2 regions of the Comamonas sp. AG1104 genome follow, and region 2 is predicted to be linked to the other one. Evidence: predicted binding sites of a transcription regulator. Region 2 holds the regulator's gene; the other holds the start of a gene.
The links. The regulator FNR, encoded in region 2, switches genes on or off when oxygen is low (the NO sensors DNR and NnrR bind a similar motif). The targets are predictions, from matches to a motif close to TTGATNNNNATCAA.
Positions count from the first base shown of each region.

Region 1: DFO48_RS16085 (universal stress protein) is a predicted target of FNR. The motif match lies at 2,026-2,039, and genes of this name have one in related genera.

Region 1 covers NZ_QQAS01000005.1:311,068-315,376, forward strand. The annotation lists gene DFO48_RS16065 (hypothetical protein) at 1-219, shown strand, start outside; gene DFO48_RS16070 (DNA breaking-rejoining protein) at 390-719, shown strand; gene DFO48_RS16075 (FABP family protein) at 804-1,445, shown strand; gene DFO48_RS16080 (hypothetical protein) at 1,610-1,891, shown strand; gene DFO48_RS16085 (universal stress protein) at 2,163-2,615, shown strand; gene DFO48_RS16090 (amidohydrolase family protein) at 2,806-4,284, shown strand; gene DFO48_RS16095 (YfaZ family outer membrane protein) at 4,294-4,309, shown strand, end outside.
Region 2 covers NZ_QQAS01000001.1:284,188-288,496, reverse strand. The annotation lists gene DFO48_RS01300 (sulfite exporter TauE/SafE family protein) at 1-526, opposite strand, end outside; gene hemN (oxygen-independent coproporphyrinogen III oxidase) at 530-1,912, opposite strand; gene fnr (fumarate/nitrate reduction transcriptional regulator Fnr) at 2,181-2,903, shown strand; gene DFO48_RS01285 (hypothetical protein) at 2,967-3,230, opposite strand; gene DFO48_RS01280 (FixH family protein) at 3,488-3,793, opposite strand; gene ccoG (cytochrome c oxidase accessory protein CcoG) at 3,920-4,309, opposite strand, start outside.

The sequences.
Region 1 (4,309 bases), on a different contig from region 2:
TTCACCAAGGACTACCGGGTAGTCCTGCACACAGACGAGGACGGAGGCGTCACGCTCTACATCGTCAAGGTCTTCGACAAGGATGGACAGCCTGCCGCACTAGGACCAAAGATCCCTAACCAGATTACGTTCTCTTACCGTCAGGCTCCCATCATGTCGGTATGGACAGAGTTCTTTAACGACGGCAAATTCAGTTGGCGCAATGTCTCCTGCCGCTAGGGTGCGGCGGCGGGGGATGGTGGCTTGGCTGTCGGCATAGACACCCGCCGCTGCGCCAGGAGCGCCATCCTGTCCAACACATTCAGGAGAGTTGCATGACCCGCTTCCAACCGATGCTTGCAACTGCTGCCCTGCTCAGTCTAATGACGCTACATCTCAGCAGCAGCTCCATGGCACAGGCCGCCTTTACAACCCCGGGCGGCTACACCAACTCCTACAGCGGCCAGATCACGGGCAACGGTATCGTGCAATACGGGCTCGAAACGCGGCCCTTCCAGCGCATGACCGTCACGCTCAACACCAACAACCCGTCCAGCCAGATGAACGTCTTCAAGGACGGCTCTGCCCAGCCTCTATGCCAAGGCTCGGCCAACAACAACATCTGCACCTTCCGCATCGAGCGTGGTGCCAGCTATCGCGTGCTGATCTTCCTCACGCGTGAAGCCGCCCAGCGCGGCGAAAGTGCACGCTTTACGCTCACCACCGAAGAAAGCACCTGACAGCTTGACTGCCATCAAGAACCCCTCAGTCCATGGCTTGTAAACTGGCTTCAACAGATTCAAAGTGAAAGCCCGTTACACGATATGGAAAACTTTCCCAAAGACATCTACACCGAGCCCACGCCGGATGTGAATACTCTGGCCAACCTCGGCCCCCTGACCGGCATGGCCGGCATCTGGACCGGCAAGCGCGGCCTGGATATCAATCCCAAGGCTGACGGGCCTGAAAAGCAGGCCTTTATCGAGCACATGGAATGCCAGCCCATCGACGCGCAAACCAACGGGCCACAGCTCTTCTACGGCCTGCGTTACCACACACGCATCGTCAAGCCTGACGATGTGGAAACCTTTCACGACCAGGTCGGTTACTGGCTGTGGGAGCCTGCCACCGGCAACATCATCCAGACCCTGACCATCCCGCGCGGACAGACCGCCATGGCCACAGGCAAGACCACGGCCGACGCCACCAGCTTCACTCTCAGGGCAGAGCGCGGCTCCACCGTCAACGGCATCTCCAGCAACCCATTTCTGGAACACGCCTTCAGAACCGACGCCTATACCATCACCGTCACCAAGCACTCGGACGGCACTTGGTCGTACGAGCAGGAAACCACATTGACCATCCCTGGTCAGAGCGAGCCTTTTGCCCACACCGACCGCAACACCTTGCACAAGATTGGCGAGCCCACTCCCAACCCCACGGCAAGGGCCGCAGTTGAAATCTGATTGGCGCCATCAAAGGACTCCACGCCCCGGCCGAATTCACTGGTTCCACAGGGCGCACACTCCCCGATTACTGCATCGTCCGTAATGGCCTTACGCATGCTGGCCATGGACCTTGCGGGAAAGAAGGCGCTTGCCTTCAAACTGGCCTGTATGAATGCATTTCAATGCATGAAGGCCATTCCCAGCAGGCTGCCGACACTCAGCGCATGGCGCAGGCCTTCAATCTGGTCGCGAAGGCTGCTGTCTGGGCGCACCGCAGTGCGTTCACGACCTTTGATACAGAGCGATGCCGACCAATGAGCGCACAGCAGCCACCTGCCGAAACTGAATTACGCCGCCCTCCTACCAATGCACAGCCGATTGCGACGGACCTGATGCCGGCCTCCTTCGACAACCTGCTGTGGCGCATTGCCGACGTTGGAATCATCGGCGCGGCCGATGCCTGACTGGCCAAGCTGGCAGCAGCCAGCGTCCAACGCCTGACTCAACGCGCCCAGCGCCGCGAATAGTCTGCTTTTGATAACCTCTAACGCTTTATGGATAAGGGCTTGAGGCAGCTTTTACCTGCACCTTCATGGATTTGATTTCCATCAAGAAACCGTCTGAATACTCATTTCAAGGTGTTGCATTAGCAGCCCTGGAGTGTGAGTATGAGTTTGCTGATAGGTCGAATTGATTTGGCAACAAGACGCGCACCAATGCGCAAGGAGGCTGGATATGTTCAAGCACATTTTGATTCCTACGGACGGCTCGAAACTCTCTGAGGCCGCGCTGCGCGCAGGCATACAGCTGGCGAAGGAACAAGGCGCACAGGTGACGGCGCTGTATGTGATGCCGGATTACGCAGCCATGATTTACGGAGCAGAGGCGCTGATCGCCTACAACTCCGCCGAGTTCGACAAGAGCGCCCAGAAGGAAGCAGATCAGGTATTGCACGCTGCCCTGGAAATTGCCAAGACCGAGGGCGTGGCCTGCCAGACGGTGCGGGTAACGAATATCTCCATCAATCAGGCCATCATCAAGCAGGCGCAGGAGGGTAACTGCGACCTGATCTGCATGGCATCACACGGCCGCAAGGGCATTGCCGGCATTTTGCTGGGCAGCGAGACCCAGCGCGTACTGGTCAACAGCAGCATTCCGGTTCTGGTGCACCGCCCGGTTCAAGCCTGATCGGCTGCAGCGCAGTCACGACCCGGCCGCTCTCATCATGCAAGCAACGCCCCATCGCCCTCGTGCGGTGGGGCGCTTTTTCATGGTCCGATCGTCGTGTAGCATCGGTGCATCAAATTGTGAATCTTCGGTTCCATTTGTCACGCCTGCCGCGGCGTCTTTGTTCATTCAGCACAAGGGGAGAGAGCAGATGAGTAACGCAATCGCTACTGACGGCGACCTGGCCTGGAAGACCGGCCCGATTCGCCCCAGAGCCTGCACCTGCGACAGCGTGGTGTGCCAATTGCTGCATGAGCGGGTAATGACCGATATGTCGCGCCGCATGTTTGTGGGCGGAGTGGCCGCTATGATGGCGCCGTTCGTGGGCCTGCATGCGGCCGAGCCCGGTGCCGGCGGCATGCCCAAGCAGGCCGACCGCCCCGTGTTGCTGACCAATCTGCGCCTGTTTGACGGCACGGGCAAGTCCGTGCGCCAGGGCGTGCAGGTGCTGATCCAGGGCAAGGTGATTGCTGCCCTGCCCTCTGCCGGCGAGAAGGTGGAAGGCGCCCAGGTGATCGATTGCCAGGGAAAGCTGGTGATGCCGGGCATGATCGATACGCACTGGCACACCATGCTGGCGGCCGTGCCGCAGATGACGGCCATGACGGCAGATCTGGGCTATCTCTACATCTCCGCCGCGCAAGAGGCGCAGCGCACGCTGATGCGCGGCTTCACCTCGGTACGCGATGCGGGCGGGCCGGCCTTTGCGCTCAAGCGCGCGATCGACGAGGGCATGGTGCCGGGCCCGCGCATCTACCCCAGCGGGGCGATGATTTCTCAGACTTCGGGCCATGGCGACTTCCGCCTGCGCAGCGATATCCCGCGTGCGGCGAACGAGTCGCTGAGCATGGTGGAGCAAGTCGGCGTGGCCATGATTGCGGATGGCGAGACCGAGGTGCTGCGCCGCGTGCGAGAGCAGTTGATGCTGGGTGCCTCGCAGATCAAGATGCTGGCTGGCGGCGGCGTGGCATCGATGTACGACCCGCTGGACAGCACCCAGTTCACCGAGAAGGAGCTGCGTGCTGGCGTGGAAGCCGCCGCAGACTGGAACACCTATGTGATGTCGCATGTTTACACGCCCAAAGGCATCAAGCGGGCCATCAAAGCAGGCGTGAAGAGCATCGAACACGGCCAGTTGGCCGACGAGGAAAGCGTGCGCATGATGCGCGACGAAGGCGTGTGGTGGAGCCTGCAGCCGTTTCTACAGGACGAGGACGCCAACCCTTATACGGATGCAGTGCGCCGCGAGAGCCAGTCGCGCGTGGCCCAGGGCACGGTGCGCGCCTATGAGATGGCGCAGAAGTACGGCATCAAGACGGGCTGGGGCACGGACATTCTGTTCAGCCCCAAGGGCACTGTCACACAGGGCAAGCAACTAGCCAAGCTGACGCGCTTTTATGACCCCATGACGCTGCTGAAGCAGGCCACGGGCACCAACGGCGAACTGCTGGCCCTGTCGGGCGAGCGCAACCCCTATCCCCAACCGCTGGGCCGCATCGCCGCTGGCGCATTTGCCGATCTTCTGGTGGCCGATGGCGACCCGACGGTGAATCTGGACTTTCTGAGCAACCCGGAACAGAACCTGCGCCTGATCATGAAGGACGGCAAGGTGTACAAGAACACGCTGTAAGGCAGACAAATGATCCAGCATATCA
Region 2 (4,309 bases):
CCATGGACAAAGCACCTTGCCAGGCACCGCCACTCAAGGCTGCCACCAATACCGCCGAATACAGCAAACCACAAGGCATCAGTGCCCAGGCAAAGCCGGCGGCCAGACTTCCGCCCGGCGCAGTGACCCAGGGCTGAACCCTGGCCCAGACGGAACGCCCCGCCCGCTCCAGCCAGGCTGGTTGCCGCGCCTGCACCACCATGGCCAGTCCCCAGGCCATTACCGCCACATGCATCAGCGTCCAAAGTCTCTGCAATGCCGTTGTCTGACTGGTCAGCCAGGCCAGACTTTCCATGGCCACGGCCGCAATCCCGCCCAGCAGGGCATAGGCAGCGATGCGGCCCAGATGAAACAGGCTAGTACGCAGCCACTGGCGTTTTTGCAGGCCGTGCACGGCAATGGGCTGCCCGCCACCGATGGGCTTCGCTGCTGTGACCACACTGCAGGGGGCAGCGCACATCACAAGACAATGGGGCCCACCCACGAGCCCCATGATCAAAGCAGTCCAGACCAGCGAAAACAACATGCGCTAGATGATGCGTGAAAAGCGGGCGCGGTTCCGGTCGGCCTGCAAATATCGGTCAAACAGCATGGCTACTCCGCGCACAAAAAACCAGCCCAGGCCGGTGACCTTGAAGCCCTCGACGGACAGTTCGACCAAGCCGTTGCGCTGCATCTCCGCCAGCGCATCGAGCTCCGCAGCGAAGTACTCGCGGAAATTGATGAGCCAGGCCTGCTCCATGGGTTCATACAGGACGGAGCCCTGGCACATGATGGACATGATGACGGCTCTGCGTACCAGATCGTCACGCGAAAGCGCCAATCCGCGCTGCACGGGCAGCACGCCACCATCGACGGCGTCGTAATACTCTTCAAGAGTCTTGACGTTCTGACTGTAGGTCGCGCCCACCTTGCCGATAGCCGATACGCCCAGTGCAATCAGATCGCAATCAGGCTGGGTGCTGTAGCCCTGAAAGTTGCGATGCAAGCGCCCCTGACGCTTGGCAATGGCCAGAGAGTCGTCAGGCAGTGCAAAGTGGTCCATGCCTACATAGACATAGCCGCCATTCATGAACGCATCGATTGCGCCGGAGAGCATGTTCAGCTTGTCCTGTCCCATGGGCAGGTCTGCCGATTCGATCCGCCTTTGCGGTTTGAAGCGCTCGGGCAGATGCGCATAGGCATACAGCGCAATGCGATCGGGGCGCAGCTCATTGACCTGTGCCAGCGTGCGCGCAAAAGACTCGGGCGTCTGTCTGGGAAGACCGTAGATCAGGTCCACATTGATGGAGACAAAGCCCAGGCGGCGCGCCTCGGCCACCAACGCAAAGACTTGCTCGGCGGGCTGCTCGCGGTGCACCGCTTTCTGCACCGCGGGATCAAAGTCCTGCACGCCAAAGCTCAGTCGATTGAACCCCATGTCCTTGAGAGCTCTCAGCCGCTCGTTGCTGACGGTGCGCGGATCGACCTCGATGGAGTACTCGCCCGCCGGATCCAGCTTGAAATGCTCACGCATCAAGACCATCAGTTGCTGCAACTCGGCATCGCTGAAGAAGGTCGGTGTGCCTCCACCCAGATGCAGCTGGCTTACGAGCTGGCCTTTGCCGCAATGCTCGGTATGCATGGCCAGCTCTCGACTCAGGTAGTCCAGATACTCGGCAGCCTTTTCATGATGCTTGGTCACGATCTTGTTGCAGGCGCAGTAATAGCAAAGCGACTCACAGAACGGCACATGCACATAAACGGACAGGGGCAAAGCGCGCGAGCCGGAATGCGTCTTGCGCTGCTTTAGTGCCAGTATGTAGTCGTCTGCACCAAAAGCCTCAACAAAACGGTCGGCTGTTGGGAACGATGTGTAGCGTGGGCCGGGGATATCAAAGCGGCTCAGCAACTCAGGCGTGACTGCGGTCATAACTGGGAGTTAGGGTGCGCCCACACACTGTATGGAGCATATTTCAATGGAAATCAGATCCTGAAAATCATGCCCAAAATAGGCAAAAGCGCATGTTTTTGAACGAATATAGGCAATGTGCCCCAAGGCAATCACCCTGTCCTTGATGAAAATCAAGAGACTTCAAGGCAAGTGCTGCGACAATTTGATCCATCTCATCTTCAACCACGAGGTCAATGACCAGCGCGACTCTCCACTCTGTGCCTGTCTGCGCGGTTGCAAAAAGCCCATGAATCTTCAGACCATCAAAGCATCCTGCTCCAACTGCAATCTGCGTGAACTGTGCATGCCCATGGGCCTGGACGATGAACAAATGGAGCGCATTGACGAGATTGTGGCCACGCGCCGCAAAATCAAGCGCGGCGGGCTGCTGTTTCGCAATGGCGAAGAGTTCACTTCCCTGTATGCCATTCGAACCGGCTTCTTCAAGACCAGCGTGGCCACCGAAGACGGACGCGATCAGGTCACAGGCTTTCAGATGGCGGGCGAAATCATTGGTCTGGACGGCATCGTCAACGACCACCACACTTGCGATGCCGTGGCCCTTGAAGACGCCGAGGTCTGTGTCATGCCGTTTGACAAACTGGAGCAGCTCTCGCGCGAGGTCACGGCCCTGCAGAACCACGTGCACAAGGTCATGAGCCGCGAAATCGTGCGCGAGCATGGCGTGATGCTGCTGCTGGGCAGCATGCGCGCAGAAGAGCGCCTGGCGGCCTTTGTGCTGAACCTGGTCCAGCGTCTGTCGGCACGCGGCTTTTCGAAGTCGGAGCTGGTGCTGCGCATGACGCGTGAAGAAATCGGCAGCTATCTGGGCCTCAAGCTGGAAACCGTGAGTCGCACCTTCTCCAAGTTCGCCGAGGAAGGCATCATCGAAGTCAAGCAGCGCCACCTGCGCATTCTGGATACCGAGGCGCTCAAACGCATCGTCAACAGCCAGCAATGCCAGAGCTGAACCGAGTCAGCAGATGCACTCAAGACAAAGCCCGCGGACAGCGGGCTTTTTTGTCTGGGCGAATTACTCGGGCAGAGGCTCGGAAACAATGCCGCCATTGAGATCGCTGACGGAGCGCCCCAGCATCACCGTCATCGCACCTCCCATCAGGGTCACGACCCAGAAGGCAAAAAAAGCGACCGTATAGATGGCCTGGCGCGACCAGTCCAGAGGGGAGCCCAGCCAGTGCACATCCAGCGGGTCCACAAAGGCAAAAACCACCATCTCCATGATTGCCGCCGCCAGAAAGGCCGGCCAGACAATCCACATCCAGCGTCGAGCATCCATCCTGATTCTCCTTGGGCTGTGGGCTTGGTCATATTTTGCACAACAGTGGTGACCATTCATGCAGGACTGCGGGCATGCACCGTGGCGGGAAACCCTGAATTACTCTCTTTTCAGTAGCACCCTGCGCCTTCCTAATAACAAAAAACCATTTATTGCTGCATCAACGTTAGACAGAGCATGCGCAGCACGCTCTGATTTTGATATCGGGAACAAAAAAGGCCGCAAAAGCGACCTTGGCGGAGCAAGCGCCGGAGCGCTCAGCGATCCAGCGGATGATCCTTGGCTGGAGTGGCCGCATGATTGCGGCCGGTGACTGCAGGGGCCATGCTTTTTTCACTTTCGCTCAGGCGCTGGTTGATTTCCATGCCATGGCGGTAGTAGTCAGGGTCAATCACGGGATCGGGCCTGCTCAGTGCGATGTATGCGGTGACAAAGCCGGCAATCACCACGATCACAGGGCCGGCGATGATGAGCCAGACATGGGCAAACTTCCACCACGGCTTGCCGTCCTCGGGGTGGATGATCTTGGCCGTTTGCGAGACCTTGGCTTGTGCTGCCGACATGATGAAACCTCTTTCCAAAATTCTGGCCACCCAGGCACATATGGCAAGGTGGCATAGATTGCTGCCGATTGGCAGTGTCCTTGTCCGGCCTCCGTGATGGCCCACGAAGACCGGCAAGACCTGGCATTAACGCGGCACCAGGAATACCGTCTTCTCGGAAATACGCCCTGCTCCGGCAGTCACTGCATCCACATTGAAGTGTACGGGGTGCGAGCCGGGAGCTGCTGAGCCATACGGAATCTGCAGCCGCACCGCAATGCCGCGCGTCTCGGCAGGGCCAACGGTCACTTCCTGCTCGGATGCGACTTCCAGATTCTCCAGGCCCACGGCGCTGATACGGTAGTGCTGCTCGGACTCGGTGGCGTTCATGATCTGCAGACGGTAGACGTTCTCCAGCTTGCCTCCCGCCACGATGCGCGAAAGCGCAGCACGGTCGCGAATCACGTCGACCTTGAGCGGCTCGCGCAGCACCAGACTGGCGATCATGGCGGCGCTCAGGGCCACCAGCACGGCCGA